3 regions of the Cytobacillus sp. FSL W7-1323 genome follow, and region 3 is predicted to be linked to each of the others. Evidence: riboswitches for the same ligand, from Rfam matches in the RefSeq annotation. Region 3 holds a riboswitch; each other region holds the start of a gene.
What was found. A riboswitch is a leader RNA that binds a small molecule or an ion and turns the genes downstream of it on or off. The one in region 3 is predicted to bind thiamine pyrophosphate.

Region 1 (11,104 bases), 2.1 Mb from region 3:
GATTGGTGTGGTGGAGCAATAAGTAGTTCCGCAATACAACGATTCTTACAAGAGAAATATACACTTAATGGTGGTGGAAATTATTTTTATTATCATTAATGGGTTTTAAAACCGAAGAAACAGTTGAATTATTTAGTAATGAAGAGAAGTGACAGTATCTTATAGATTGAAATGTATTCTGATGGGGTCAATCTATTAGTAAGCAGTTATATGTTGAACAAAGGACTTTGTGCACAAAAAAAATCTATATAACATCACAATAAAAGTGGATAGTAAGTCACTCAGTAGGAGAATCAGAGATGAGCGCCTCGCAAAGGGGGTTAGCAAGTCACTCGGAAGGGGAATCAGAGATGAGCGCCCCGCAAAAGGGTTTAGCAAGTCACTCGGAAGGGGAATCAGAGATGAGCGCCCCGCAAAAGGGTTTAGCAAGTCACTCAGAAAGAAAACCAGAACTGAGCGCCCCGCAAAAGGGTTTAGCAAGTCACTCAAAAGGAGAATCAGAGATGAGCGCCCCGCAAAAGGGATTAGCAAGTCACTCGGAAGAAGAATCAGAGATGAGCGCCCCGCAAAAGGGGTTAGCAAGTCCCTCAGAAAGAAAACCAGAGATGAGCGCCTCGCAAAAGGGATTAGCAAGTCCCTCGGAAAGAAAACTAGAGATGAGCGCCTCGCAAAAGGGTTTAGCAAGTCACTCGGAAGGGGAATTAGAGATGAGCGCCCCGCAAAAGGGATTAGCGAGTCACTCAGAAAGAAAACCAGAAATGAGCGCCTCGCAAAAGGGATTAGCAAGTCCCTCAGAAAGAAAACCAGAAATGAGCGCCTCGCAAAATGGTTTAGCGAGTCCCTCAGAAAGAAAACCAGAGATGAGCGCCCCGCAAAAGGGTTTAGCAAGTCCCTCAAAAGGAGAATCAGAGATGAGTGCCCTGCAAAAAAGTTTAGCAATTCACTCAGAAAGAAAACCAGAGATGAACGCCTCGCAAAAGGGTTTAGCAAGTCCCTCAGAAAGAAAACCAGAGATAACCGCCTCACAAAAAGGGAGTTATTCAGCAATATATTTAGAACCAAACACAAATGAAAGCCGAGCAAGGGAGTGCCCGGCTTTCATAAATTCGTTTAGGATAATGCGAATTACTTAGATAGTAAAAGAAACATTCTAATGAACTATAACCATAATCATCACAAGCTTTATCCTATCCCACTAACAATCAATTCAGCAGCTTCTTCAGCTGTTTTCCCGTCAACATTGATTTTTAGATGATATGGTTGATAATGAGCTTGTCTTTCTTTGTAGAGATGATACATTTCGTCAGTAGAAAGACCATTCAATTTCGGTCTTGTATCTTTAATCAATGGGTATCGATCGAGCCAATTTTCCCATGAGAGCTCGATAAGGACAACGGTACTGTTTTGTAAACAAATTTCGCGGTTCTTACTGTTTAAAAAGGCGCCGCCGCCTAATGAAAGAATCTGTTTTTCTTCGGCAGATAGTTGTTCAATCAATTCGCTTTCAGCTTTTCGAAAAACTTCTTCACCATGATCAAGGAAAATTTTTGAAGTTGACATCCCAAACTGTTGTTCAATGCGTTCATCCGTGTCGATTAAACCCCACTGTAATTTCTTAGCTAATTCCGTTCCTATGGATGTCTTTCCGACCCCCATAAACCCAATAAGTACAATACTCTTATCTTCCATAGACTGTCCTCCCGAATGTTATATAAAATATCATATCATAACGTTTTATGTCGCAACATCGTTTCTATCCAATGTTTTTTATTTTCATTTCTATCATTTCATGTTATATTGACATCATATATTATAAGTTTTCACTGGGGGTGCCTTCACATAGAGGCTGAGATTGAATGCCGTTCAAAACCCTTTGAACCTGATCTGGTTTGTACCAGTGGAGGGAAGTGTGTCGATGTAGTCGTCCTCGCTTCCTTTTGGAAGTAGAGGATTTTTTTTATATATGAATAAATGCTAGGGGTGCCAAATACTTGGCTGAGATGAACCCTTTGAACCTGATCTAGTTAATACTAGCGTAGGGAAGCGAGTGACGTCATACATATCATGATGACCAAAGCCGCTTATTCAAAATAGCGGCTTTTTTATTTTTATCGAAAGGAGGAAAGGTCTATGAATAAAATCCAAAAAATGACGATGACGGCAACGATTGCAGCCATCACTACTGTGTCGAGTAGTCTCATTTTTATTCCGATTGGAATAGCGAAAATTTTTCCGATTCAGCACTTGGCGAATGTATTATCTGCTGTACTTCTTGGACCATGGTATGCCGTTAGTCAAGCGTTTCTTTCATCTACATTGAGAAATATGATGGGGACTGGAAGTGTTTTTGCCTACCCCGGGAGTATGATTGGCGCATTACTTGCAGGGTTCCTTTATCAAAAAACGAAAAAAATTGGCTTCTCAGCACTAGGTGAAGTCGTTGGAACAGGAATGATAGGGGCAGTAGCGACTTATCCGATTAGTACATTACTTTTAGGACAAGAAGCAACCCTTTTCGGATTCCTACCAGCATTTATGGTGAGCTCGTTTACTGGAGCAATTTTAGGATATGGTTTATTAAGAGTATTAATTAAGAATAAAGCTATTGGAGGTTACATCAATGAAAACAGCATTAACGATCGCAGGTTCTGATTCAGGAGGAGGAGCTGGGATTCAAGCAGATCTTAAAACTTTTTCCGCCAATGGTGTGTTTGGCATGTCCGTCATTACGGCGATTACCGCTCAAAATACAGTAGAGGTACGTTCGGTACAGGATATAGAAATCAATATTATAAAAGACCAAATAGAAGCTGTGTTTGATGATATCCAAGTTGATGCTGTCAAAATCGGGATGTTGTCATCTAGTGAGACTGTAAAAATCGTCGCAGACCGTTTAAATCATTATAGTCCAAAAGTGATTGTGTTAGATCCTGTTATGGTTTCAAAAGGTGGACATCATCTTTTAAAGGAACAAGCTATTGAAGCATTAAAAGCGAAAATGTTACCACTTGCGACTGTAATTACGCCAAACATTCCTGAAGCTGAAGTACTTTCGGGTATGACAATTCGCACGGTTGATGATATGGAGCAAGCTTGTAAAAAATTATATGAATTAGGGCCAAAAGCCGTCTTATTAAAAGGTGGACATTTAGAAGGAGAACCGAATGACTTATTATGGGATGGACAAAGTTTCAACTGGTTTAATGGTCGAAGAGTAGAGACAAAAAACACCCATGGTACAGGTTGTACTCTATCATCTGCCATTGCTGCTGGGTTAGCAAAAGGGGAAGAACTTATTGAGGCCATACAGTCTGCGAAAAATTATATTTCCATAGCGATTGAGCATAGCCTAGCACTCGGTCATGGGCATGGTCCGACAAATCATTTTTATGAGTTATACAACAAAGCAAAGATGGAGGAAAGATAATGGCGATTTCAAGTGAAGCAGTTGAGAGAGTCTTTCAGCAGTTACAAGAACATACCCCACTCATTCATCATTTAACAAATACAGTAACTATTAATGATTGTGCAAATGTGACCCTAGCAATGGGCGGTTCACCTGTTATGGCCACCCAACTCTTAGAAGTAGAAGAAATGGCTATGATGGCAGATGGGCTCGTAATTAATTTTGGTACTATTAATGATGCGATGTTTGCGGCAATGATTAAAGCTGGACAAACTGCCAATCAAAAAGGGGTCCCAGTAATATTTGATCCAGTTGGTGTTGGTGCAACCACTTATCGCACAAATAAGGCAAAAGAGCTAATTAGCACAATAAAAGTGTCCATTATTCGCGGCAATGCTTCTGAAGTTTCTGCTCTTATTGGTAAGAATACAAAAACGCGTGGTGTTGATGCAGGGGCTATTGAAATAGCACCTGAAGCACTTGCAAAGGAGGCAGCTGAAGTCCTAAACTGTCTCATTGTTATTAGTGGAAAAGAAGATGTCATTACAGATGGGAAGCAATTAGTTGTGATTGATAATGGAGATTATCTTTTGACGAAGGTAACAGGAACTGGCTGCATGACAGCTTCATTAGTAGCAACTGCTGCTGCTGTTTCAGAAAATTGGTTTGACGGGGCTGTTATTGGTATGGCTACTATGAGTCTAGCAGGGGAAATCGCAGCTAAGAGCTTACATGCCGGTGAAGGGTTAGGTTCATTTCGAGTGAAGCTAATGGATACGATTAGTACAATGAATGCAGCCATTTGGCTAGATGGAGTGAGGCAAAACTAATGGATTACCGTTTATATTTAGTCACAGATGATAAAATAGCAAACAATGAATTATATGATATTGTTCGAAGTGGTGTAAAAGGTGGTGTGACCATCGTTCAATTAAGAGAGAAGACAGCGGATGGTCAACTCTTTTATGAAAAGGCGAAAATATTACAATCTATATTAAAACCATTGGATATTCCACTGATTATTAATGATAGAGTAGACATCGCTTTAGCGGTAGGTGCAGCAGGTGTGCATGTTGGACAAGATGATCTGCCATGTGCCGTCGTTAGAAAGATTGTTCCTGATGATATGGTAGTTGGTATCTCTGTATCCAATGTGGAGGAAGCGAAACTTGCTCAAGAACAAGGAGCAAATTATGTTGGAATAGGTTCGGTGTTTCCGACAACTTCTAAATCAGATGCTGATTTATTAGCACCAGGTATGCTCGAGGAAATCATTGCAGCGATTGATATTCCTGCTGTCGCTATTGGTGGTATTCAACTAGAAAACATAAAAATGCTTAAAAATCGAGGGTTAGCAGGTGTTTCTGTTGTCTCAGCAATTAGTAAATCTAAAAATCCAGAAAAGTCAGCTCGAGATTTACTTCAATTATTCCTTTAGACCTAAAAAATATCATAAGTGTAGTTAAAGAGAACTTATTCCATTGACAAGATACTATTAATATACTAAAATTACTTTTGGTTCGAGATATTTCATTTTAGTGTATTTCGAATAAATTATTACGACATTCGGAGGTCTTCACATAATGGCAAAAGTTCTATTTGTAAACGCAAGTGATCGTCCAGTTGAAGCTGGAATTTCTGTAAAAATGTATCATGCATTTTTACAATCATATAAAGAATCAAATCCATCAGATGATATTACGGAATTGAATCTTTTTGAAGAAAACATGCCTTACTATGGTAATGATGCAATCAATGGTACTTTTAAAAAGAACCAAGGGTTGGAATTAACTGCTGCAGAAGAAAAGGGTGCGGCGCTAGTTGAGAAGTATTTAAATCAGTTCTTTGATGCTGATAAAATCGTTTTCGCATTCCCACTTTGGAATTCAACTGTACCAGCTCCATTGATCAGCTATGTTTCTTACTTAGCTCAAGCAGGTAAAATGTTTAAATATACTGCTGAAGGTCCAGTAGGATTTGCTGGCGACAAGAAAGTGATGCTTTTAAATGCTAGAGGTTCTGATTATTCACTAGAAGGTATGGCTGCTGGCGAAATGGCAGTTAACTTAGTAAAAACAATTATCAGCCTTTGGGGCATTACTTCTCCTTCAGAAGTAGTGATTGAAGGACATAACCAATACCCAGATCGTACACAAGATATTATTGAAGAAGGATTACAAAACGTAGCTAAAGCTGCTGCTCAATTCTAATTCGATACGAAAGCATCTCTATATTTTTGTAGAGGTGCTTTTTTTGTCTAAAGGACGTCCTAAAACTTGTATTTAGGAAATCACGGTCGCTCATTCTTTGTGTAAACCTTGAATAAACTTGACCAGTATCACACAACTCGATGATGTGTAAAGAGGTTAGGATTCAAAACAGGAAGACATTTTAAACAAGCTAGTAAGATAAAAACGTATACGCAGTTAAATATGTTTTTTAACTACAAGCATGAATGATTGCTGAGGAACTATTTGTCGAATCAGTACCCAATCTGTTACGAGCTTACTTGCTTATCTTAAAGTAGAACAAAACAGAGTGAGGAATGGCCTCACTCTGTTTGCTATTGTTTTTCAATTTTTGAAGGATTGTTTATTTTATAAGGTACTGTTTCTTCTACTTTATGCTCTTCATTGACATCGTCTTGGGCTTTTGGTAATTTCTTTTTGACGATTTTGCCATTAAAGGAAAGTTTGTCTCCGATAGCTAATTCTTGTTTTTTTAATGTTTTAGAGTGACTGCACCAAGCTAGTCCAATTGGTAAAGGGTCGTCTTGATGAATGACAACCTCATCGAGCACAATGACTTCATCATGGTCCTCAGTGAAATGGTTATAGCTTAGCGCAAATTGCTTCACAATTGCTGAAAAAGCGACCTTATCTTCAGGAAGTTGGATTTTTTTAGCTGCTTCTTTTTTCTTTGTTTTCGTTTTTGTAGCTGTGATTTTCGGCGGTGTTGGCGCTTGCTCTTTTGTTTTTTCATCGGCCTGTTTTTCTTCTATTTGTGCGGTGTTTGGTTGTCCAGCAGCATCAAAAGCTTCTTTACCAAAGTTGCCTGCTTGCATTTCTTTTAAATAAGCCGGATGAATGCAACTTAGTTTTCCATCTTGGAACTTGATTACAATGGTGTAATGATCATCTTCTTCACCGTATGCTTGATAGCCGACAATTTCTACTTTGCGTTGATGGGTTTTTTGTTTAAACCAAAACGTTTTCTTGGCAGGCAGCTTCCATTCTTTTAACTTAGTTTCGTATTCTTCTTTAGATTCAAACGGTTGAATCTCACCTTGAGGTGGGAGATAATTAGTTTGATTCGCATCCTCGATATGAGGTAATGTAATAGCCATGATTGGATCTCCTTTCCTTTTTCCATTATTAATTACTATAAAAAGGTTTAAGAATGGCGAAATAGAATATATTTAGTTAATATAACGCATATGAGCAAAAAAATGAACTATTTAAGGAGTGTTAAAAATTATGACGACCTATTCTAGTCGAAAAGAGATTCCCGTAGAAGAAACTTGGAATATCACTGATATTTATAGTGAGGAGTCTGAGTGGCAAAAGGATTATGAATCCATTCAGTCGTTAGCGCAGGAGTTAGCTGGGTTCGAGGGGGAAATAAGCGATGGGCAAAGTTTATTTCAATTTCTAAAGAAGCAGGAAGATTTATCTTATTTGTTTGGTAAAGTATATGCTTATGCGATGTTACAATCTGATGTTGATACAAGGGATAGTCGTGCTCAAAGTTTATTAGATCAATCGAAACAACTAAGTGTAAAAGTAAGTAGTGCAACTTCTTTCTTTATGCCGTTTTTACTTAGCTTAGATGAAGCGACATTAAAAGCTTATATTAAAGAAGAAGAAGGGCTGCAATATTTTGAAGAAGACTTACTCGAATCGTTTCGTTATAAAGCGCATGTGCTTTCAACTGAGCAAGAAAGTTTATTATCACAACTCGGTGAATCACTTTCTGCACCATCAAATACATATAATATGATTAATAATGCTGATATTGAGTTTGGTCTCGTAACAAATGATAATGGTGAAAAAGTAGAACTTACACGAGGAATGTATGCGAAATTAATTGAAAGTGATGATCGACAAAAGCGGAAAGAAGCGTATAAAGCGTATTATAAGCCTTATGTACAACTTAAAAATACAATCGGCTCGACTTTATCAGCAGCGATCAAGAATAATGTTACAACCACAAGAATAAGGCAGTATCCTTCTGCATTAGAAAAAGCATTATTTGGTGATAATGTTCCGAAAGAGGTTTATCATAATCTTATTCAGTCCACAAGAGACCATTTGCAAACGATGCACAAATATACAGCATTAAGAAAAGAGTTATTGCAGTTAGATGAATTAAGACAATACGATTTAAGTGCCCAGCTTGTGAAAGATGTCGATATGCAGATTCCATATGAAGAGGCATTTGCCACGATGTGTAAAGCGTTAGCGCCACTAGGGGAAGAGTATATTTCTACATTGCAATCGTTTAAAGAACATCGTTATATTGATGTAAGAGAAACGAAAGGAAAGCGCTCTGGTGCTTATAATATGGGGGTATATGGTGTACACCCTTATATACTTTTAAATCATCGTGATGATCTTGATAGTATGTTTACACTTGCGCATGAATGTGGCCACGGTGTTCATAGTAAATGGAGTGCCCAGCATCAGCCGCAAATTACGGCAGGCTACAGTATTTTTGTCGCTGAAGTTGCATCAACTGTAAATGAGGTACTTTTAATAAAATATTTACTTGATCACGAAACCAATGAAGACATTAAACGACATTTACTTAATCATTTTATTGATCAGTTTAAAGGCACATTCTTTACACAAGTCATGTTCAGTGAATTTGAATGGAAAACGCATCAATTAGCAGAAGAAGGTAAAACGTTAAATACAGAAGTGTTTAATGGTATTTATGAACAACTATTTAAAGATTATCACGGGGAAAGCCTTGTATTAGATGAAGAGGTAAAATATGGTTGGTCAAGAATTCCGCATTTTTATCGACCATTTTACGTATATAAATATGCGACAGGTTATGCTTCAGCCATTCAATTAGCAACGAAGATTTATAATGGCGATGAGGAAACATTAAAGACTTATCTTGAGTTTCTAAAAAGCGGGAGTTCAGAATTTCCATTAGACTTATTAAAAAATACGGGCGTGGATTTAACGACGTCAAAACCGATTGACGAAGCGTTACAAACGTTTGAAGAGCTTGTGGAAGAGTTCGCAAGCTTAAGCTAGAAAGAAAAAAGACGGAAAGCATATTGCCTTTCGTCTTTTATCCATGATGGAGGAAAAAAATATGCAACAAATGATAGTGATTGGAGCAGGCATACTAGGTGCATCTACGGCTTACCATTTAGCGAAATCTGGTTTTAAGGTGACAGTAATCGATCGGCAAGATGCAGGGCAAGCGACAGAAGCAGCTGCGGGTATCGTCTGCCCATGGTTGTCACAACGTCGAAACAAAGCGTGGTATCAGCTTGCTAAAGGGGGAGCAAAGTATTATCAACAATTAATTCCAGCACTTGAAGCAGAAACTGATCAAGACACCGGTTATAAAAAAGTAGGTGCGATTAGTCTACATCACGACGAAACAAAAATTGAAAAGATGATAGAAAGGGCGATAAAAAGGCGAGAAGATGCACCAGAAATCGGTGAAATCAAAAGCTATAATCAAGAAAAAACGAGAGACGCCTTTCCACCACTGTCGCAAGATTTTCAATCAGTATATGTGAGTGGAGCGGCTAGAGTAGATGGGCGTAAACTTAGGAAGGCGCTGCTTAAAGCCGCCGAACTATATGGCGCAGATATCATCCATGGTGAAGCTTTTTTAGTAAGTGAAAATGGTCAACTAGAAGGGGTAAAGGTGAATGGAGAGCTATTACATGCAGATAAAATCATCGTAACCGCCGGCGTTTGGGGAAGGGAATTATTAGAGCCAATAGGGCTCAACTTTCAAGTTAGCGCTCAAAAAGCACAAATTGCCCATCTTCACGTACCTGATGCAGACACATCTGAATGGTCTGTGGTTCAGCCTCCAACAAATCATTATTTACTCTCTTTTGAAGATGGTAAAGTCGTTGTTGGTGCGACACATGAGGATGAACATCCGTTTAATACGAATGTGACAGCGGGGGGCGTGCTTGAAGTATTATCTAAAGCGTTGACTGTGGCACCTGGTTTACAAGCAGCAACTCTTGTTGAGACAAAAGTGGGATTTAGACCGTATACACCTGGTTTTTTACCCGTTATAGGTCAAGTTCCTGGGTACGAGAAACTATATGCTGCCAATGGTTTAGGAGCATCTGGATTAACATCTGGTCCGTATTTAGGTGCGCAATTAGCAAAGCTTGTAAGTGGCGAGGAATTAGATATTGATATAGCCCTATATAATATTAAAGACGCCTTTAGGTAATAAAAAAAGAGGGAGGTGCAAATATAAGAATATTATAGCACTTACCTCTTTATCCTATTGATGAAAGAATATTAGCGAACATTCATATCCGATGGATCTGGTCCTTTTCTTTCATTGCGATTAAGTTTATTAATGGTTTCCATTTGTGCTTGCGAAAGCTCAAAATCAAAGACATCGAAGTTTTCTTTAATTCTAGAAGGAGTAACTGACTTAGGAATAACAATTGTATCGTTCTGCAAATGCCAACGCAGAACTACTTGGGCAGGTGTTTTTCCTACTGAGTTGGCTATTTCTTTAATTGAATCAAGTTGTAATACTTCCCCGCCTTGTTGTAAGGGGCTCCATGCCTCAACATAGATATCATGTTTCTTACAAAATTCCTTTAATTCGTTTTGTGATAAATAGGGGTGACATTCTACTTGATTTAAGACAGGTTTGACTGAACACTCATTTAATATACGTTCTAAATGTTCAATATGAAAGTTGCAGACGCCGATCGCTTTTACACGACCATCTTTATATAATTTCTCTAGTGCTTTATATGTATCTACATAAGTATCGAATTGTGGTGTTGGCCAATGAACCAAGTACAAATCAACATAATCTAATCCTAACTTTTCTAGACTTTCGTCAAACGCTTTTAATGTTTGTTCATATCCTTGATCAGTATTCCAAACTTTTGTCGTAATGAATAGATCTTCTCTAGCAATACCAGCATTTTTAATGGCTTTGCCGACACCTTCTTCATTTTGATAAATCATCGCTGTATCAATGGAACGATACCCAACTTCAATGGCTGTTTGCACAGCAGCGGTTGCTTCCTCATTTTGCACTTGCCAAACACCAAAGCCAAGTTGGGGCATTTCTACTCCATTGTTTAAAGTAATTGTATTCATGTAGTACCTCCTTTAATGTTATGGTCATATTATGGCATATGATGTAATTTTTGCAAAAAGAAAAGCTTCGTGACTAGAAAAAAACAATAAATGCACAATAATTCAAACTTTTTGTTTTTATCTGTACCCGTTTCCATGTATCATAGAATGAAAGGAAAAAATATAGAAGGATGGTTTAAAGATGGGAAAGACTGCGCTGATAGCAGGTGCAACAGGCCTAGTTGGGCAAGAATTATTAAAATTATTACTACAAGATTCGTATGAGAAAGTGATTGCTATTGTTAGAACACCGCTTCATATGAAACATGAAAAATTGATTGAATTAGTCATTGACTTTGATTATTTAGAAGAATATGCC
Region 2 (11,104 bases), 2.1 Mb from region 3:
TTAAGGTAATAATTAATTGTAAAACGCCAAGGTAACTCAAAGTTATTTGGTAAGTTTCCTTGATAATAGTAATTTTCTTCTTTTGCTTGTAATGTGATCTGATCATTTTCTTTGCTAATTTTTGATGTGTCAGTTAGATTTTTAACCTTTTGGTAATTCCCAAAATCTTCTATCACACCAGGTTCTATCAGTTCAAACGAATTGACAACATATAATTCGGTTAGGTTACCGTCTGCTAGCAAGTTAGCATAAATCACTTCATTTTTGTTTGCTACTTTCCCTTTACTCATTCCGCCTTTAACTGTTTGTGATTCAGCATGTATATTCATCACAGGAAAGAAAAATAGGGAAGCAGTGATAAGCATCCATTTAATGATCTTCATGTTTTTCCTCCTTGTTACTAAAGTCCATTTGTAGAGATGTTTTTTGAATCAATTTATCACATAGTAATAATAATGCAGGTAGAAAAAGGATAACGAGTAAAAACGCGAGCAATGCTCCTCTACCTAATAATAATCCAATAGAACCGACGATTGGATTTGAAGAAGTTAGCCATAATATAAATCCGACACTAGATAAAATGGAGGCAGACACGATAATGGAAAATAATTTCTCATCAATTGTTTTTCTCATCGCTTGTTTTGGAGAAAGTTTTCCACGATTATGCTTATAAGTCTCTGTTAATAAAATGGCATAATCGACCGTTGCTGCAAGCTGTACAGTGCTAACGATGAGATAACCAATAAATACTAATGACGTATCGGTAAAATAGGGTATGGCGAGATTAATCCAAACAGAAGATTGTATTGTTAATAATAAGATAATCGGTAATGATAATGATTTGAATGTGACAAGTAACACGAATCCAACCGCGATAACGGTTAAAGTATTTACTAAAGAATTATCTTCTGTAACCGTTGATTTCATATCATAAAGTGCAACACTTTCGCCTAAAGTTAACGCTTGATTACCAAAATACTTAGTACCTATTTCCCTTATCTCTTCTACTAATTGAAAAGGAATATCTCCTTCTGTTCCTGCATCAGTATTAATGATGATTCGACTGTAATTATTGGATAAGAATTGTTCCTTTGCTTCCTCCTCTAAATATTCTTGCGGAATAGTCGAACCAACCATATTCGTGTAGCCAATTACATTTGAGACATGGTCAACCTCTTCAATAGATGCTATCATTTCTTTTTCTTTACCTATTTCATTATTAGGTACCAATAATACTACAGCGGTTGATTCGCCAAATATTTCTTCTACTTTTTGGATGTCTTGCCCTAACCTAGTACTGTCAGGTTGATCCCCCATTCCATAAGTAAATGAGGTTTCTTTTTGTGCTAAAAAGCTAGGTATAACGAGAAGTAAGACGAAAATCAAGACCGGAAACCTTAACTTTAATGTTTTTTTTCCAATACCTTTAAAATTTGGTATTAATGATTTGTGCTGTGTTTTTTCAATCCAATGATGGAATAATAATGTAAGTGCTGGAAGGAATACCATCACACTTATAAAACTTAAAATTATTCCTTTAACAAGGTTTAAACCTAGGTCTGATCCAATCTCAAAATCCATAAACAATAATGCAATAAATCCAAATAGAGTTGTAGATGCGCTCGAGGCAATGACACTAAACGATTCTTTCATAGCTAGTTTCATAGCTTGATTTGGCTCATGCCCTTGTTTACGATAATCTTGAAAACTATGTAATAAAAAGATAGCGTAATCCAAGGAAACAGCTAACTGCAAAATTGGTGCGACTGATTGTGTCACAAAGGACACTTCTCCTATAAAAACATTACTCCCTAAATTAATAATTACCGATACACCGATAGCCGTTAAGAAAAAGAGCGGTTCAACCCAAGAGTTTGTCGAGAGAACTAGTATAATGATAATAATGGGAATAAGTATCCCTGCAGCGAGTAACGTTTCTTGCCCTGTCATTTTCTGCTGCGTAGCTGTATTTGCAGCTTCGCCAATAAGTGATCCCTTCTCACCAATTATTTGATATATATCTTCTGTTGCTTCGACCTCTTTGCCACTCTCAATGGTGACAGAATAAAGAGCGTGATTATTTTTGTAGTAATTTTCTATTGTGCCTTGGTCTCCGGTTTCTATTGGTGTTCTTATGTCCATCGCATCATCTAACCACATCACATCAGTTACACCTTGAACCTTATTTAATTTCTCTTTGATAACGAGCGCTTCTTGGATTGTTACATTCTCAACCATTACGCTTGTATTTGGAATGCCACTAGTAAACTCCTCTTCCATCACTTCTAAAGCAACGGTAGATTCAGCTTCTGCTGGGATATAATCTTTCATATTATAATTAACATTCACAAACAGAAATCCAATAGCAGAAAGCACTGATAACAAAAAGAAAATGATTGTTACAGATTTTTTATAACGAATAATAAACTCAATCATTATTGGTTTCCCCACTTCTTGATGTTGAAATTCTTTTACAGTAACATTATACATACCACTGTGTTAGATAAACAACAAACAGTTGTGTAAAAAATGTTTAACATCCAACATTTAAGCGTACTTTGTTGGATTTCTCTAAAAAAGTGAGGGTTGGCATGATGAACAAAAAATTGGATCGTCGGAAACAATATACTCGTATGGTGTTAAAGGAAAGTTTAATGGTATTATTAAGAGAAAAAGTAATCTCCTCCATTACCATTAAAGAATTATGTCAAAAAGCAGATATCAATCGTTCTACTTTTTATAGTCATTATCGTGATCAATTTGATTTACTCCAGCATATTGAAGATGAGATTTTGTTAGAATTACAGGTCACTTTAAAACAGTACAACCATAATGAGACAAATGAAACTTTTGCAATGACAAAGTATTTATTAGATTATGTTTATAAACGTAGTGCTGATTTTCTTGTTTTATTTAGTGACCATGGTAACAAAGCTTTTCAAACGAGAGTGATTGATACTGCACAATCAATCATTATTAATAGTTTAAAGGAAGAACAGCAGGTCATAAATCTAGATAAATCAAAATATATGATTTACTTTGTAATTAGTGGATGTATTTATGTAATTGAAAAATGGTTAATGAATGGGATGAAAGAATCTCCGGAAGAAATGACAACCATTATTACTGAAATTAGTAATCGGGTTATTCTTCATTCTAAATAGTATGCGAATATATCAACATTCTTCACATCAATATTTTATTCACCTCTACTATATTGCGATTTAAACTGTATTCCTTACTCTTTTGCATCATTTACGTATCAATTAGTAAATTGTATTTATCTCTACTACATTATCAATTGACAAGTATTGGTTTACAGATAATGATTTTTTGCTTATGATAGGATAGACGAACAAATAAAATATATCGAATGCGCTAGGGGAGCTATATTTAATGGCTGAGAAGGCAATTGCCTGACCCTTATAACCCGATCTAGATAATACTAGCGTGGGGAAGTGCAGTTGGTCAGTGTATTCTCTTTTTTTTCTGCATAGCCAAACTGCATTCCATCGGGGTGCAGTTTTTTTTGTTCAAAAAATGTTAAAAGGAGATTTTTGTATGAATCAATTATGTGGAACAAGTAGTATCGTAGGTTGTCAGTTTACGCTTTCTCCAATGAGTGAGAGGTATGTGGACATCATCTTATTTGCCCTTAAAGAAGTGAACATGTCAAAGGTGTGGTCAGAAACTGATGATGTATCTACTTGTATCCGTGGTAAGCAAATTCATGTTTTTGATGTAGTGAGGGCAATCTTTTTACACGCAGCTAAAACAGGAGAACACATCGCTATGAGTGGTACCTTTTCGATTGGTTGTCCAGGAGATTCAGCAGCAGATGTATACATGGACGAATCTGACATTGCCTTGAACAAGGATGATACAAAAGAAATAGACCAGCTTGCAGGTTGTAAATTTGCCCTCTATCCCTTAGGGAGGGAAGATTATATGGAAAAAATTTATGAGCAAATTGATTGGTCCAAGGAGACTGAAGTAAACGTTAGCCATAGCCATTATGCCACAAGGCTTGATGGCAAGGTGAATGATATTTTTAACTTGTTACAGAACGTTTTCGATCAGACCAAGCAAGATGTATCTCATGTGACAATGACATTCACATTATCAGCTAACAGCCCTACTGGAAAAGCTAAAGAAGTGAAAGTCTCATGATAAAATCATGGCGTCTGAAAGATATTGTTCTCATGTCAGTCCTGGGTGTCGTATTTGGCTTTATTTATTTAGGGTTTTTTGGGGTCGGTAAAGTTCTTGTTGCCATCCTTACCCCGTTTGGGTTTGGACCCATTGGTTATGAATTGATTTATGGCATATGGTTTATTGTATCCATAATAGCTGCTTACATTATCAGAAAGCCAGGCGTTGCTTTTACAGCAGAAACCATTGCTGCTATTACCGAAGTACTTGTCGGCTCAACATCTGGACCCACTTTAATTCTTTCAGGGATGGTGCAAGGATTAGGGGCGGAAATCGCTTTTGCTCTGACAAAATGGAAAAATTATCAACCTCGTATTCTCGTTTTTTCAGGTGTCAGCGCTGCATTTATTAGTTTTCCTTACCATTTCTTTGTATCAGGTTTTCATGCCTATGAATCCTGGCTTATTATGACAATGTTTGTTATACGTCTCTTAAGTGGAGCTATCATTGCTGGTTATTTAGGAAAAATATTAGCAGATCAACTAGCGAAAACTGGTGTTTTAAATGGGTACCCTATTGGGAAGGAGGTACTAGCAAGGCATGGAAAATCATCAACCAATTTTTGAATTAGACTCTTTCTCATTTTCCTTTGATAAACACGATGAGCCTTCTGTAAATAATGTAAGCTGTAAGTTATATGCAGAGGAAGTGACTTTATTACTTGGAGCAAGTGGTTCTGGCAAAAGTACACTTACACTATGTTTAAATGGTCTATATCCTGAGGCGGTTGAAGGTTTTACTTCAGGGGACCTTTTATATAAAGGGAGAAATATCTCCTCCTACCCTAAAGGAGTAATAAACCAAGAAATAGGCATTGTCTTTCAAGATCCAGAAAGTCAGTTTTGCATGGTTCGTGTAGAAGATGAATTAGCATTTGTGTTAGAAAACTTGTCTATTCCCAGATGCCAAATGAAACAAAGAATAGAACATGTGCTAGATATTGTAGGATTATCACAATATATGAAACATAACATTCACCATCTTTCAGGAGGACAAAAACAAAAGGTTGCGCTAGCTTCTATCCTTTTAATGGACCCTCAATACTTAATTTTAGATGAACCTACAGCAAATTTAGATCCGATATCTAGCCTCGAGTTTATCGAGACAATTATTAAGATTCAAAAACAACAAAGATTTGGTTTGCTTGTAATTGAACACGAAATCGATGACTGGGAACCATACGCTCATCGGTTGGTTGCGCTTAATAAAAAAGGAGAAATACTTTTAGATAGTACGCCGAAGGAAGGTTTTCAAAATCATTTACATAAGTTGACGAAGAATCGTATAAGAGTTCCTAAAAGGTATGAAAATAGGAAAATGCCTAGTCGACCATCAAGTGAAAAAGAAAGTACAGAAGTAATCGTCAATCTTAAAGATATACAATTTAACTATAAAAATAAGCAAATCCTAAATGAACTTTCCTTTTCAATCAAAAAAGGGGACTTTTGCGCAATAGTTGGCGAAAATGGTGCTGGTAAATCTACTTTATTACAGTTAATAGCCAAATTAATTAAGCCCGTATCAGGCTCAATTGATTTTTTAAACACTCCATTAAGTAATTGGCATGAAAACGAATTGTATAAGAATATGGGCTATGTATTTCAAAATCCTGAGCATCAATTTATTAACCAAACTGTATACGATGAAGTGTGTTTTGGTATCAAGCTAAGTGGCTATTCTACAGAAGAAACAGAAAGAATGGTTCATCATTTATTAACCGATTTTGATCTCTTATCTGATAAGTGGAAAAATCCATTTTCCTTAAGTGGTGGCCAAAAAAGAAGGCTAAGTGTAGCAACGATGTTACATTCCAAACCTGATTTACTTCTATTCGATGAACCAACATTTGGACAAGATGCCTATACGACCTCTCAATTTATGCGTAAAGTCATGCACCTAAATGATAAAGGGGCCACCATCGTTTTCGTTACACATGACATGGATTTAGTTGATTCATACTGTAATAATGTCTTGGTTATGCAACAAGGAAAGATCGTTTATGATGGTACACCTAAAGCACTTTGGCGAAAAACTGACCTTTTAGAAAGAGCCAGATTAAGGATACCTTACCGCTTACGGTTGATAAATGAAGAGATGACGATATGATACACTCATTAAATCCAACCATAAAAGCTATTACGGTTATCTTACCTGCCATTTTGTTGAGCTTTTCCTTTGATATTATTACACCAGCGATTATGTTTATTTATATCCTGATACTTACCTTTTTCTTCAGTAAACTGAACATAAAGAAATGGTTGTTTTACTTTATACCGATGTCCTTTTTTGCGCTCGGGTTAGCTTGGATGACAATGCTGTATACGGATGATAAGTACGCAACTGGTCCTATTTTTTTTTCGTTCTTTTCTTTTGATATTAGGATGGGTAGCATTATAGTTAGTATGAGTTTAGCACTAAGGTCATTGTGTTTTATAGGGTTATCTTTACTCTTTGCTTTTACAACTGATCCAACAAAATTTATGTTAAGTTTAATGCAGCAAGTTCGCCTTTCACCTAAGTTAACTTATGGTATTTTGGCAGGGTATCGCTTTGTTCCAACCTGCAAGCACGAATTAGACTTGTTAAAGAAAGCTCATCGTGTTCGGGGCCTTGGTCGTGCAAAAGGATGGAGAAATCGCGTGGAACATACGAGACAATATTTTATCCCCCTATTAGCTGGCGCCATTCGGAAGGCTGAAAGAGTCGCAATTGCAATGGAATCAAAAGGTTTTACAGGGTCAAAAGATCGAACCTATTATACTGTAATGAAAATCAAAGCGACTGATTACCTATTTTTTATCATCATGCTTATCATATTAATAATCGCCTATTACGTCTCCTATCGATTGGGTACACTTAATATATTTGGCCATCGGATTATGCCCTAACTTTACTCGCTAAAACCTTTCTAAGTAAAATTAACAACGAACAAGTTCAGTTATATGATAAGAATTTGTTCGTTGTTGATTATCTTAAAGTACTTAATTCTAATTTTTTTATTGAATCAAGCAAAGATAGATTTATCTAATCAATCTCATCCATCCCCCACGCTTTGAACAATGCTTTCAAGCTGTGTTCCAATTGCTCTTCAATAATACCTGCAAAGCCTAATATAATTTGCGGTTCTTTATCATCTCTTCTAATTATGGAGTAATTAGATAATGGATAAATTTTCAAGCGCTCTCTTTTTGCGCGTGCTACGAGTTCGCTTTCATTCATTCCGTTCTTGACAATCAATACGACATGTAATCCAGAGCTTTCTCCCATAACTTCTAATTGCGGAAAGGACTTGAGTACGTTTAGAACTATTTCGACCTTTCTTCTATAAACTTTTTTCATCCGGTTTAAATGCTTTTCAAACTCCCCGTCTTTCATAAATCCACTTAAAGCATTTTGGTCTATTCTCGAAACCGTGCAATGATAAAAAGATAATTTTTCTTTATAAGATTTAACAAGGGGTTTTGGCAAAACCATATAACTAATTCGCAATGATGGAATAAAAGATTTAGAAAAAGAGCCTAAATAAATAACCTTTTCCCCTCTGTCCATACTTTGCAGAGACGGTATCGTTTTTCCGTTATAGCGAAACTCGCTGTCATAATCATCTTCAATAATGTAGCGATCATCCTTCTCTGCTGCCCAATTCAACAATTGTTGTCTTCGTTGAATCGGTAAAACGGTTCCATAAGGGAAATGGTGTGAAGGTGTCGTATACAGGATATCTATAGGTGATTTTTTTATGGCGTGAATGTCGACTCCTTGTCTATCCACTAACAGTGGATACACTTCATATCCGTAATTATGTAGTATCTTCATCATTAAATGGTAACCTGGGTCTTCCACCCCATAGACTGTATTTTTATCAAATAGAAAAATCAGCTGTTGTAAAAGAACTTCTACACCTGCGCCAATTACTATTTGTTCAGGCTTGCAAGTTACGCCACGGGAATGATATAAGTACTGCGCAATTTCCTGCCTTAAATCAAGTTCCCCTTGGTTTTCACCAAGCAGTAATGAGGACTGATGAACCGGTTCAATATGTTGTTTCACATACTTTCGCCATTTATCATATGGAAAGTGAACAGTATCAATTTGGCTCGGGTGAAAATCATAAATCGCGGTTTGTTCTTTAGGATAAACACCAACTGTTGAACCTTCATTCTTCATTTTACTTTCGATATATTCTAAGTCTGTTAATGGTAATATAAAGTAGCCTCTGCGCGCTTGTACTTCAATATAACCTTCCGCTTCAAGCTGTTCATACGCTGTTTGAATAGTATTTTGACTTATTTTTAACAAGGTGGCTAATTTTCGTTTAGATGGAAGCTTATCTCCTTCTAGTAATCTTCCCACTGTTATTTCGCCTTTAATATAGTCATATAATTGCTCATATAAAGGTACATCACTGTCTCTTAACAACTCACAAGCTAAGTAATCCATCTAACTGCCCCCTCTAACTGATACTATAAAATTATCAAAAACTGATACTTACAATCATATCAGTTCCTTTTTATACTAATAAACAAATCTGAAAAATGCAATGGAGGAATGAAAATGAGTCAATTAGTAGGTACAGAAACAGTAAAACGCGGGATGGCACAAATGCAAAAAGGCGGTGTCATTATGGATGTCGTCAATGCTGAACAAGCAAAGGTCGCTGAAGCAGCAGGCGCAGTTGCTGTTATGGCATTAGAGCGCGTGCCTTCGGATATTCGTGCAGCTGGAGGAGTCGCTCGCATGGCCGATCCAAGAATTGTAGAAGAAGTGATGCAGGCAGTGTCTATTCCTGTCATGGCCAAAGCTAGAATTGGACATATTGTTGAGGCACGAGTGTTAGAAGCAATGGGTGTTGATTACATAGATGAGAGTGAAGTATTAACCCCTGCAGATGAAGAGTACCATATTTTAAAAAGTGAGTTTACGGTTCCATTTGTGTGTGGATGTCGTGATTTAGGTGAAGCAGCAAGAAGAATTGGTGAAGGTGCATCCATGTTAAGAACGAAAGGTGAACCGGGCACAGGTAATATTGTTGAAGCAGTAAGACATATGAGAAAAGTTCAAGCACAAATTCGGAAAATCACTTTAATGAATGATGATGAACTCATGACAGAAGCTAAACTCTTAGGTGCACCATATGATATCCTTCGTGAAATTAAGAAAAATGGCAAATTACCAGTAGTAAACTTTGCTGCTGGAGGGATTGCAACACCAGCAGACGCTGCTCTTATGATGGAACTTGGTTCTGACGGTGTCTTTGTAGGATCGGGTATTTTCAAATCTGAAAATCCAGAAAAGTTTGCTCATAGCATTGTGCAAGCAACAACGCATTATAAAGACTACGATTTAATCGGGAAGCTTTCGCAAGAACTCGGTGCTGCTATGAAAGGATTAGATATTTCTAAATTATCCTTAGAAGAAAGAATGCAGGAGCGTGGTTGGTAATGTTGAAAATTGGCGTACTCGCCTTGCAAGGAGCCGTTTCTGAGCACATAAAACAAATCGAGTCAGCCGGGCAAGCCGCTGTAGCCGTAAAAAAAGCAAGTGAACTATCATCACTTGATGCTTTAATTATTCCTGGTGGAGAAAGTACGGCAATAAGAAAACTAATTGATTATTATGAATTCAAAGCACCAATTCAGCAGTTTTCAGCAGAAAAGAAACCAATTTTTGGCACTTGTGCGGGTTTAGTATTACTAGCTAATGAGTTAGCCGATGGTAGTGAAGCGCATTTACGGTTAATGGATATAAGTGTAAAGCGAAATGCCTTCGGTCGACAAAAAGACAGTTTTGAAACAATGTTACAAGTAAAGGGCTTCACAGACAATGTTCCAGCAGTATTCATTAGAGCGCCCATTATTACAGAAGTAACAGAGCATGTGGAAGTGTTAGCTACATATGATAACCAAATTGTAGCTGCCAAACAAGATCATCTACTTGTTACCTCCTTCCACCCTGAACTGACAGAGGATAATCGTTGGATGAAATTATTTATCGAGATGGTAAAACAAGCACATCAAAAGGCTACCATTCATTAATCAAAAAAAGAGCCTTGCTACAGATAATTTAAAAAGAAATGCCCGGAAAAGTGCTGTTTTCTAATAGGGATTTTTCCGGGTTCTCTATGTATTTATTTACTCTCCTTTTCCTAACCTGCAAATCTATTTCTAATCGTGAGAAATTATCAATGGCAAGATGCCGAAACACACTTGCTTACTTCGGTAAAAATACGCTCCTTTCTTCGAGCCCAATTGTTTAGAAGAATAAAAAGTTCTTTTTACATATTTTGCAATAAATGCCTTTGGCTTTAATATCTTAACTTTATTAGCAATTCGGGACAAATTTACTTTAGTAAGGGACTACTAAACGCTACACTATATATGAAGTTATATAATAAATAGGGATCTATCTACAGAATTAAACCAAACCATGCTGCATTGTTTGATTGTAAAATGGTTTACACATTTACTTGCTTTTAATCATTGCAGCAGAAAAAAAATTTAAATTATGATTGAGATAATATAAAGTTGTATAAATGTATGAAAAATCCTAATTACCATATTTCTACTTAGTCTAATCTTTCATTCCGTAAAAAAGAAGCGGAATGACCGCCACTTTATGGTAGTTTTTTTCTGTTAATACCCCTTTAATGAAACCTTTTCTACAATTGTTTCGTAATATTTATGAATGGTGTGTTACTGTTAAAACGTAGATTTCTCAACGGCTTTGCGGAAAATTAGTAAACAATCAGGGCGTTTTCCAAAAAGGAGGGTTACTGAATGGCTTATATTGGAGTGGCATTTGCTTTAGCCGTAGCTATTTGGATAGGTTGGAAAGAAGACAAAAAGAAAAAGGTTGAATAAAAATGATAAAAAAACGGGTGCTTAACAATTAA
Region 3 (11,104 bases):
CGCTGGTCTAGGCGAAATTTCATTGCCTGCGCGTCAACCAGGTTCTTCTATCATGCCAGGTAAAGTGAATCCTGTTATGCCTGAAATGATTAACCAAGTGGCATTCCAAGTCATCGGTAATGACCATACCATTTGCCTTGCATCCGAGGCAGGACAGCTAGAATTAAACGTAATGGAGCCGGTACTTGTTTTTAACTTATTACAATCAATCAGTATTATGAACAACGCTTTCCGTGCTTTTACAGATTACTGTTTATCAGGCATTGAAGCGAATGAAACACGTTTGAAAGAATATGTAGAAAACAGTGCAGGGATCATTACAGCAGTGAATCCACATATCGGATACGAAGTCGCAGCACGCATCGCGAGAGAAGCAATCATCAATGGCAAATCCGTTCGTGAACTGTGCTTAAAATACGATGTGCTTACTGAAGAAGAATTGGATCTTATCTTGAACCCATACGAAATGACGAACCCAGGTATCGCGGGTGTGTCTTTGTTAAATAGAGATTAATTTAAATGCTTAGAGTTGATAATGGCTCTAAGCATTTTTGTGTTGTTTTAGTAAAAAAATGTATAAAGTATTTTACATTTTTTGAAGGAGGAATCATTTTGAACGGGATTGTTATTATCTTTTTTTCACTGCTAGTTTTAAGTTTAATACTCATTTTTTTGACAATCAATACGTTACCTCAACTCGGTGATGAAAGGAAAAAATTAATTAAAATGAAAGCACAATCTTATTCCTTTGCAGTAGTTATAGCCGTGTTAGTTTTTGAAATGGGGAAGAAGGTTTATTCAGCTTTTTGGGGAAGCAACACTTATGAAGGAATCTCACCATTCTCCTTTCTACTAAGTATTTGCATTATCTACTTGATTACTTTACTTTTTTATAAGAGAAAATACGGTAATTAAGATGAAAAACCGATACGTGAGTTTAGGAAGTCAATGAAACTATCGCAGGAGGATGTAGCGAAACGTTGCAAAGTAACGAGGCAAACGATTAATGCTATTGAAAATAATAAATATGATCCAACACTGCAGTTGGCGTTTAATTTAGCTGCAATATTGAATACAACTGTGGATGAATTGTTTATCAATGAGTAGTAGGAAATGAGAGAATACACTAGTAAAATTTCTATGGGAATTATTAAATTTTATTTAATTCTATCTATATTATTCATTTTCACCTCAACTTTCATTAAATACAATGAAGAGATTGAAGATAATAGGTGTAACTAACAATGGTACGAAGTCTTAGTGATAATTAGAGTTTAGGTATACTAGATTGGGATTGAATGTGGAAGTCACTGTGGAAGAGCATCACAGTGACTTTCGTAAAAACATTATCTAGATAATAATTATAGGATTTGTTGGTTAGAAAGTGACGGGTAATGAATCGATACTTTGTGAAGAAAGGTTAAATTGCCATTCCACTTTTTCTTTAGGGATTTTTAAAGATAAGTTAGGCATACGTCTTAATAGGGAATTAAAAGCAATTTCTCCTTCCAAACGTGCGAGTGGTGACCCTAGACACATATGCATACCATGACCGAAAGCTAGATGTTGATTTATTTTTCTTGTAATATCTAAATCTTCAGAATCAGTAAAAATTTTTTCATCTCTATTCGCGGCTTTTACCATGACCAAAACCATATCGCCCTTTTTGATTTTATTACCAGATATCTCAACGTCTTCTTTTGCAAAGCGTGGTCCTACAGCAGTTGAAGGGCCGTTATATCTTAAAAGTTCCTCTATAGCAGATGGTATTAATCGAAGATCCTTTTTGAGTAACTCAAGTTGCTTAGGATTTTCAAATAACATCATACTACCTGTAGCTATTAAATTTGAGGTAGTTTCATGTCCTGCGAAAATTAATAAAGTAATCATGGAAATTAATTCTGATTCATCGAGGCGATCTCCTTCAGCCTCGATAGCAATTAACTGACTAATTAAGTCATCAGAGGGGTTCATTCGTTTTCTTTCAACTAATTGTTTCGTATATTCTCCGAATTCTTGAAGGTTTTTTGCAACAGTAGCATCTTGCTTTCCCCATCCAAGCCCCGTAGCAATTGCAGAAGACCAATCTTTTAGTTTTTCACGATCTTCATAAGGAACGCCTAACATCTCAGATATTACATTAATAGGTAATGGATAGGCGTAGTCTTTTACGAGATCCATTTCACCTTTAGAGTGAACATTATCTAGTAACTCATCTGCAATTTCTTGTACTCGAGGTCTCAAACCCTCCATGTATCGAGGAGTAAAAGCTTTTGATACCAACATACGTAATCGCCTATGATCTAATCCATCTAAAAAGAGCATTGATTTACCAGTAAAGAAGGTATCGGGAGCTGACGATTTTTCTTTACTATTAATTTTATCTCTAAAATTCTCTTTTTCTTCAATGGATGTTGGGTCTACTGTAAATTGCTTAGCGTTTTTAAGAATTTGAACAGCTTCTTCCATATGGACAACTATCCAAGTTTGATTATCTGTATCGCCAATAGGGTTAGATATTGGAATAATTGGCCCTATATCACGTGTCTTGGAAAATACGAAAAATGGATTCTCTTCACTTTTGCCACTTAATACACCTAGAACCTCGCTGGAAATATCTGATTTGTTCAGCATCTTAACTTCCTTCCGGTAATTAATTTTATACTCAAATTTGAGTATATTAATAAGCTTACTAAATATCTTTATTAATAGTAAATAAGAGTAAAGTACCTATTGGTGATAGGTCTTAAGTGGGGGAATAATTGCATTTTTCAATGTGTTATTATAAACGTATATGAGTATAAGGAGAAACAACATGTCTATTCAAATTTTTATTTTAAGTAAACTAATGAATGAAGATAATTATCCATACAACATAAAGAAATTGTTATCTGAACCCGTACCGTTAGATAAAATGCGGGCGATTACAGAAAGCAAATTATATTATCATTTCGATTCCTTAGCCAAGCAAGGCTTAATTGAGATTGTAAAAGTGATTAAAGAAGTGCATCGACCAGATAAACAAGTTTATCGTATAACCGAAAAAGGACGTTTGGAACTTCCGAAAAAAATATATAAAGTCTTTGAAGATGCTGATACTATAAATGATATGATCTTAGGCATCGCGAATCTAAATTATGTTAATCCGGACAAGGTGATAGAGATAATAGAAAAAAAGATTATCGAAGCAAGAGAGTTACAAGAGACTAGGGCTCGTTTGGAAATATTGATAAATAATGATAAAGATCACCGCTATAATCGTTTCTTAAGTAATTATTTCTATGAAAGTATACAAAGCAATATCTATTGGTTAGAAAAACTACTGAGCGACTTAAAAAAGGATAATTAGCCCATATTGACAATATTAAAGGCTAGTTCTTGATAATAAAGAGATCTTGTTCTGCATAGGTTTAAGGTACTCAACAAAAAAGCTGTCGAGAAATCGACAGCCAACAAATATATATAACCCCTTGTTTACTCCACATACACCGCCGTACCATAAGCCAATATTTCACTGGCGTTTGCCATTATAGCTGACGTTTCTAAACGTACACCGATAATCGCATTTGCCCCTTTTTCTTTGGCATGCTCTACCATTCGACCGATTGCTTTCTGGCGAGATTCCGTCATCATATCTGTATATTCCGAGACTTCTCCACCGACAATCGTACGTAATCCGGCAACGATATCTTTTCCAATATGTTTCGATTGGACTGAATTTCCCCTAACAAAACCTTTTAACTCTTTTATTTCTTTACCTGGTATTGTTTCAGTAGTCACGATAATCATTTAATTCATCCTCCTCTTTTCTACGAACGTTTCTTACGATGAAATAGAATATTAGTGGTACCGGTGCTTGAATTAAGGCGATAATACCCCAGAACCAATGATTCATTCCATTTTTCTTTGCATTAGTAAATAAAAAGATACTTTGTGATAATAAAATAATTGCTACTAAGAATAGTAAAAAGAAATCAATATTCGTCATGTCGCACCTTCTCTCTATGTTTTTGGATTTGCAGAAAGGTATAACAGATGACAAGAAGGACTGTAAGACCTTGTAATGTGATAAAGACAACTGGTATTTGGGTTAATGTTGTAAAAAATAAAACAAGAATAAGTGTTGCTATTCCGCTGAATAAGAGTAATTCTCTTCGCCATTTTTTGCTAGCTTCATCCTTTTCTGCGATGACCATTTTTTCAAACCAATCTTCACTAGGAGTAGAGATGGGGTTATTTTCCTCAAACTGTGCAAAAGAACGTTTCATTTCTTTTGAAAAATCTTCTTCATCCTTGTTTGATAGGATTTTCCATTGTTCCTGGGCCTTTCTCATCTTCACCCATCTCCTTTCGAATGGTTTTAATTCCGCGGTGAACTCTAGATTTTACTGTTCCTTCAGCAATTCCAAGCATTTTGCCAATCTCATCATACGCATAGCCATAATAATGTTTTAAAATAATCGGCACTCTTAATTCATCTTCTAATTCACCGAGAGAAGCTAATAAGAAATCCCAATCTTCATTTCGTGACTGTGCCTGCCATTTTAATTTCCGCATATGTTGTGCTTTAAAGGCATCAGCTCGCTTCTGGCGCCTTTTTTGATCGATATATAATTTTGTACCAATGGATATGAGCCAAGTGGAGAATTTCGATTTCACCTGAAATTGATTTAGTTTTTCAATCGCTTTTGTCATTGTCTCTTGTGCCAAATCCTCAGCTTCTTCTCGATTAAGGGTGAGCTTCATTAAATAATGAACGAGAAGGGGATAACTCTCCTTAAATAAGTGAGCTAACGCCTGGTTATCGCCTTTTTTCGCTGCTTTAATCCATTTTTTCTCTTCCAAACCTTGCCCCCCTTTTCTTTGGATTTACTATTATGACGATTAGTGTTCTCCTTTCGTTCACGAAAAATAAAATTTTTTGAATGGAGATAGAGATTATATCTTGTTATTGCATAGAAGTTATGCGAGTGGATAAATATGTAAATGATTAGAATGTTCAATTATATCCTTATTTTCAATGACATGGACCCTCTGGTGGCATGACTACAGAGGAAAGAGCCAGCAGTATCTAGGCGTGTGTGCTATACAATCTCCATATAAACTTGGGCGGTGGTATCTTTTAAATATGTGTCAGCTTCATCCAATCAATACGGTAATTCTTAAATGAGCGTTTATAGTTAAGACTGAACGCAAAAGATGTTTACGCGCAAAAGAGAAAAGAGGAAGTCAGAGAACTGCGCGTAAATCGTGTATACGCGCAAAAGAGAAAAGAGGAAGTCAGAGAACTGCGCGCAAATCGTGTATACGCGCAAAAGAGAGAAGAGGAAGTCAGGGAACTGCGCGCAAATCGTGTTTATGCGCAAAAGAGAGAAGAGGAAGTCAGGGAACTGCGCGCAAATTGTGTATACGCGCAAAAGAGAGAAGGGGGAAGTCAGGGAACTGCGCGCAAATTGTGTATACGCGCAAAAGAGAGAAGAGGAAGTCAGGGAACTGCGCGCAAATTGTGTTTACGCGCAAAAGAGAGCAGGGGAAGTCAGGGAACTGCGCGCAAATTGTGTTTATGCGCAAAAGAGAGAAGAGGAAGTCAGGGAACTGCGCGCAAATTGTGTTTACGCGCAAAAGAGAGAAGGGGGAAGTCAGAGAACTGCGCGCAAATCGTGTATACGCGCAAAAGAGAAAAGAGGAAGTCAGAGAACTGCGCGCAAATTGTGTTTACGCGCAAAAGAGAGCAGGGAAAGTCGGAGAACTGCGCGCAAATCGTGTATACGCGCAAAAGAGAGCAGAGGAAGGTTGAGAACTGCGCACGATTGTGTTTACGTACAAAAATCATAAGAAAGAAAACAGATGATGTTGGTTTAAACTACCGTAGATAATAGTTGTTGCAAATTCATAAATAATCAAGAGTGTTCATCGTTAGATTGACATTGACGGAAGAAAAGTGCTGCTAAAAAAAGTAAGGATAAAGATGTGTCTACTCCCCCTCTCAGAAATCCAAAAAGAAAACTGCCGGTCTCAAGGAGAAAATAGAAGAGAAGATGTTGGTTTGTCTAGCTGCTTTTGGCGCTTTCATTTTGCATGGTTATCTTATGGATATCACGCCGATGTACATGTCACCCTGATTCCACAGTTCATTCATCGTGCGAAAATCCCCCAAAACGTTGACTTGAAAAAAAGGCCCTGAGTTCCCCCAGAGCCTTTAGATGATTAATATGCTTTTTTCAGAAGGACCTTATTGGCTGTTGTGTAAAGCATGACAACTACTAAGGCACATACGATAAAGGTAGGTAGCATATATGTTCCGTTATATACGAGTGAGTAAAGTGCGACAGGTTGATCTGCCGGAGCATAGGCACCAAATAGGATAATGCCTGATAAATAATGGCATAAGAAGCGTAAGAAACTTCCTAAGAAAACGCCACTAATAACATACATGTTTGCTTTGGCAAATTGGCCGTCTTGATAATTTTGCACAACTTTATTCATATAGATGCCTGCGAGTCCGACAACAGCAAAGGCTACGAAATAGTCAATGATCCAAGAGGCGAAATGAAAAGGAACAGCTCCTGTTAAGATTTGAAGTCCTCCTAATAGTAAGCCCGTTAAGACGCCGCCTTTAACACCCCAACGAAAGGCCATTAAGAAAACCGGTACCATAGCAAGTGAGATGGACCCACCTTGTGGCCAAAATCTCCCCATCAGTAAGCCTGATAAGAAATCAAGTAATAATGCCAAAGCTGCAAATATAGCAATTTCCACCATAAAAAGTGTTTTATTTTGTTTCATGTTTTTCCTCCTTCTCCGAAAAGAGAAGCGAACGAGTAAACCTGTATTACTTTTTTGTCATGAAAAAAAGCAATACATAGGCGGTGATGGATGCCTAGTATTGCTCATATCCAAAACCACGATCCCTACGCTAGCATTATCTAACAGGTTCTTAGGGTCAGAACGAACTCGCTCACTCTCAGCCATATTAGGCTCCCCTTGTGGAAGTATTAAATTTATCCTCGGTTAGAATATACTATGACTTTCATCAGAATTCAAGAATCTTTTTTTGGTAGTAAAAAAACAGATTATTTGTGAAACTTATTCCCTAGATAGTCGTAGAATAATCAAGGAGTGATTGATATGAAGAAGGTTTTTGAAGTAAACCATCATGGAAATCATATATTAATCGAAAATTATTGGATTAACGGAGAAAAGTTGTATGTAAATGGTGAATTACAGGATGAAAATTTAGGTCTAGCATTAAGAGGGGATTTGAAAGGTAAGTTAGAAGATTCAAGTGAAATTAAAGTAACTATTGGCGGTTTCTTTACTATTAATTGCAAAATATTTCTTGAGAATCGTTTAATTTTTTCATCTTAATAAAACTTACGGGGGTAGAGGGTATGGTAGGGTCAATAGATCCTGATAGGTTTATAGATCATTGGTTAAGAGAAGATTTTAAAACAATTTATGAAGCAACTTCAAAAGTGTTTCAAGGAATGGTTTCATTATCGGCATTTATTGAGATGAGCGCAGCTTTTAATAAAGGTGTGCGTAGTTATCATCTTACGTCACGGACGGATGTCATAGGCATTGGTCAGTTCGTATGGGTAGATAACTCAAAAGCAAAAGCAGTTGTGGTTGGATTCGATGATAAATATACAATTGTCAGTCTCTATTTGAAACCCTACTTTGTCTTTCCAGAAACAGATAAGATTTATACAAAGAATGAATACATTATGCCAGTGATGGATGATTGGTTTGTTTTCTGGGGTGGCACAAATGAATTTATTAATTACCATTACGTATATGAACATCAAAGGTACGCGTATGATCTATTAAAGGTGAAGGATGGCTCTACATATAATGGTAGACCTGAAAAAAATGAGAGTTATTACGCATTTGCAGAGGAAGTTATCGCCCCTCAAAATGGCAAAGTAATAAAAGTGGTTGATGGTCTCGATGATAATATTCCAGGGCAGATGGATGAAGAACACCCCCCAGGCAACTATATTGTGATAGAGCATGCGCATAAGGAATATAGTATGATTGCTCATTTTAAAAAAGACAGTATCATTGTCCAAGAAGGAGAAGAAGTTCTTCAAAAACAATTACTTGGCAAATGTGGGAACTCGGGTAACTCTTCTGAAGCGCATATCCATTTTCAAATCATGGATTCAGAAGATCTTCATAAAGGAAAATCAGTTCGCATTCGTTTTAAAAATGGTGTAGAACCGATTCAAGGAGAAATCGTAACAAATCATTTAACAAAATACCTTAATCGATTCGAAGAGAAGTTCGACAAGGTTGAAAATACGATGACAATAGCAGACTATGTTTTTGCCGTTCCCAGAGCAATTATTCAGCTTTTTAAATAGAGAAATACAGTTAAATGGAGGTCGCTTGTGCCGGCCTCCTTGCCCACAATTCAATCAAACATTTATTTAAATCGCAAAAAAAGTGGTTTGATAATAATCGTTGCTCTTTTCGTAAGACTCAGTGCGGTTTTTTAACGTATCAACTAATAACTGGATACTGTGATTCAAGTTCGTTCCTTTGATCAACACATAAGAGAAGGAATGTTCTTCTTAAAGCCTTCCAGCTTCTACAGGCCGTATGTCAACTCCTCTTTTATAGTTACCTCGGAAAATAAGGAGCGTCTAAGCTACTTTTTACACTCCTCTTTATTCCTTGTGTAGAGCTGATGAACGTCGATTTGACGCTAATTTGATGTAATTCAATCAAGTGCCTTTTTCGTGACCTACTCTTGGTCATATAAGTCCTCTATCGAATGAAAATGCCTTTCCATATGTGGGTGAACAGAAGGTCAATAAGCAATCTTCTGCAAAGGGGTTCTGGACAAACTCTTTCGCATTGGTTTGCCTTTCCACAAGCCAATATCTACTGCTATGGTGCCTGCCACTATCAATTACTTATTCGCTATTCCCAATTGTAACATGATAAGATAATTGCTCATGAGTGGCTCGTAATTGTGCGATAACACTTAGCAAAATAGCTTTACCAATCGTAAAGCTAGCTCCGATTCGTATGAACCCTGGGGCAACTTGTTTTTTTATGCTAATTATAGAATCGATCTTTCGACACCTCAAAACTGAATAAGTGTTAAACAGAAGGAGAATAAGCTCTAGGTAATGATGATTCTAAATTTAGTCATATGAAACTAAATAAACGTGTGCCGATTGAATATCGACACACGTTCAATGTTCAGCTTTTTATGTTGTCTACGTGACAGGGACAAGACAAAAGATTACGTTTTTTAAACTAACTTCATGGCTAAAGAATCAACATTCTTATTTAGCCATGCTAACTGCTTTGTTGTCAGCCTAGCAATTTTTAAATATTCTTTTGGTAACTTTCCATATGGTTCGTAAAAATTACTGACAGCTAGCTGAAAGAAATACAGATACGGCATATGGAACAAATCGTACTTAGTCAAGGTAAACCACTTTGAATAGTTATCTATATAACGTTTAAGAGCATTAGATTCAATTTTTCCACTCTTAGCAACAGGGTCCGCATAAGCGAAAGACATCATTACTTCCCAACATGCAGGTAAATGACAGGCGTCTGTCCAATCAATTGTATATAATTTTGTTTCCTTACATATGATTTGAGAAGTATAATAATCTCCATGTGAATTAGTACATGTAAACTTAGAATAATCAAACGTATAGTTATTAATTGTATCTAGATACTCTAATCGGTTAATAATATCTTTCATAGTTGTCGTATCGTTTGACTGTTGTGCTTTTTTAAAAGTCTTGAGGTAGGATTTTTTTGCCTTAATAATTTGACCGTTAGTAAATAATTCTTTATTAATCATTCCTGTTTTTAATTTGGGGGTTTGAGATAATACATGTTGAATTTTTCCTAAATTTTGAGCGGATACATCCTTAAACCAGTCAGTTCCATTATTTAAGTCATAAATTTCCCCATCTATATATTCTTGTAAGTGGTATTTTTCCCCGTTTATGGAGAATGAATAAGTTCCTTGATTAGATTTAATAACTTGTGCTACAGGAATTTCGTTTTCGTAAAGGTACTTAACCAATTTGCCTTCTATTTCGGTATCTTGAATATAGGAAGGAATACGTTTTAGAACGTAACTTCCTTTAGATGTATTTAAATAATAGGTTGCAGATATATTATGATCGGTAAGTTGTGTCATGTGAGTAATTTTTAAATCGAACTGTTCGTTCAGTATATCTTTCATTATATAAAAGTTCATTAATTACACTCTCCTCGATGAATTATTTTTGAGAAAAGCTATGAACCAGACTTAAACATAAGTTATTCAAACAAAAATCCTCCTTCATTAATCTGATTAATATTCTATAAAGCATATAGAGTAATATCAAGTAAAACAAAACGGTAATAACTAAGTTATTTCCTCTAGATAGTTTCTTTACACATAGTTATAGTTTTTATATTAGTCTGCTCTGGTTGGTTGATAGTTACTTTATTTCTTTAAATAAAGGGAATTCTTCTAGTTATGTTGCTAAAGGGGTAGAATAGTGACAATTGATTGATAAAAAGAGAAGACCCCAATCTTTTATAGAATGGGGTCGATTTTTACTCGTTTTTAATTAAAGGAGTTAATTCGCTTTTTTTGTGCAGTAAAGTCAACGTATGCATCGCTCTAGTTGCTGCGATATATAATAAGCCTTTGTCAAATTTAGATTTATATACATCAGCATTTGCAAAAGGAATGAGTACCTCATCAAATTCCAATCCTTTAGCTAATTGGATTGTTGTTACGGTTATCCCTTGCTCAAATGTTTCACTGGTATCACTTAGTTTATTAAGTGTAAAAAACTGTTTTAGTTCATCATAAATTTGATTTACTTGTGCTTCACTTTTACAGATGATACCTAAACGATTAAACGAGTTATTTTGGAACTGGATGATTAATCTTTGTAATTGATCAATCAAAGAATGCTGGTTTGTATACGATATAATTTCTGGTTTTTCTCCATGGCGATCAATTGCTTCGATGGAGTAATCCGGCATAAACTGCTTCGCAAAAGCGATAATTTCATAAGAGGATCGATAACTTTTTTTCAGTTCTACAAATTCCATTCTATCAAATATGTTA

Region 1: another riboswitch for thiamine pyrophosphate. It lies ahead of thiW (energy coupling factor transporter S component ThiW); the one in region 3 lies ahead of thiT (energy-coupled thiamine transporter ThiT).
Region 2: another riboswitch for thiamine pyrophosphate. It lies ahead of MKX67_RS11880 (YkoF family thiamine/hydroxymethylpyrimidine-binding protein); the one in region 3 lies ahead of thiT (energy-coupled thiamine transporter ThiT).

Annotation. Positions count from the first base shown of each region.
Region 1 is NZ_CP151998.1:2,384,516-2,395,619, reverse strand. It holds gene MKX67_RS12265 (nuclease-related domain-containing protein) at 1-99, shown strand, start outside; gene MKX67_RS12260 (hypothetical protein) at 300-1,133, shown strand; gene MKX67_RS12255 (shikimate kinase) at 1,183-1,689, opposite strand; TPP riboswitch at 1,816-1,923, shown strand; TPP riboswitch at 1,967-2,059, shown strand; gene thiW (energy coupling factor transporter S component ThiW) at 2,131-2,652, shown strand; gene thiD (bifunctional hydroxymethylpyrimidine kinase/phosphomethylpyrimidine kinase) at 2,621-3,427, shown strand; gene thiM (hydroxyethylthiazole kinase) at 3,427-4,236, shown strand; gene thiE (thiamine phosphate synthase) at 4,236-4,844, shown strand; gene MKX67_RS12230 (FMN-dependent NADH-azoreductase) at 4,990-5,616, shown strand; gene MKX67_RS12225 (hypothetical protein) at 5,970-6,752, opposite strand; gene pepF (oligoendopeptidase F) at 6,883-8,673, shown strand; gene MKX67_RS12215 (FAD-binding oxidoreductase) at 8,735-9,850, shown strand; gene MKX67_RS12210 (aldo/keto reductase) at 9,922-10,746, opposite strand; gene MKX67_RS12205 (NAD-dependent epimerase/dehydratase family protein) at 10,928-11,104, shown strand, end outside.
Region 2 is NZ_CP151998.1:2,316,362-2,327,465, forward strand. It holds gene MKX67_RS11865 (YhgE/Pip domain-containing protein) at 1-383, opposite strand, end outside; gene MKX67_RS11870 (MMPL family transporter) at 370-2,436, opposite strand; gene MKX67_RS11875 (TetR/AcrR family transcriptional regulator) at 2,595-3,164, shown strand; TPP riboswitch at 3,371-3,474, shown strand; gene MKX67_RS11880 (YkoF family thiamine/hydroxymethylpyrimidine-binding protein) at 3,562-4,170, shown strand; gene MKX67_RS11885 (ECF transporter S component) at 4,167-4,778, shown strand; gene MKX67_RS11890 (energy-coupling factor transporter ATPase) at 4,753-6,318, shown strand; gene MKX67_RS11895 (energy-coupling factor transporter transmembrane component T) at 6,315-7,100, shown strand; gene MKX67_RS11900 (PLP-dependent aminotransferase family protein) at 7,237-8,652, opposite strand; gene pdxS (pyridoxal 5'-phosphate synthase lyase subunit PdxS) at 8,767-9,654, shown strand; gene pdxT (pyridoxal 5'-phosphate synthase glutaminase subunit PdxT) at 9,657-10,247, shown strand.
Region 3 is NZ_CP151998.1:265,278-276,381, forward strand. It holds gene aspA (aspartate ammonia-lyase) at 1-514, shown strand, start outside; gene MKX67_RS01425 (hypothetical protein) at 613-915, shown strand; gene MKX67_RS01430 (helix-turn-helix transcriptional regulator) at 949-1,107, shown strand; gene MKX67_RS01435 (cytochrome P450) at 1,378-2,634, opposite strand; gene MKX67_RS01440 (helix-turn-helix transcriptional regulator) at 2,816-3,349, shown strand; gene MKX67_RS01445 (YbjQ family protein) at 3,475-3,789, opposite strand; gene MKX67_RS01450 (hypothetical protein) at 3,770-3,988, opposite strand; gene MKX67_RS01455 (YxlC family protein) at 3,975-4,334, opposite strand; gene sigY (RNA polymerase sigma factor SigY) at 4,288-4,845, opposite strand; gene MKX67_RS01465 (hypothetical protein) at 5,402-5,797, shown strand; gene thiT (energy-coupled thiamine transporter ThiT) at 6,208-6,786, opposite strand; TPP riboswitch at 6,891-6,995, opposite strand; gene MKX67_RS01475 (hypothetical protein) at 7,129-7,368, shown strand; gene MKX67_RS01480 (M23 family metallopeptidase) at 7,392-8,366, shown strand; gene MKX67_RS01485 (phosphotransferase) at 9,266-10,237, opposite strand; gene MKX67_RS01490 (UvrD-helicase domain-containing protein) at 10,582-11,104, opposite strand, start outside.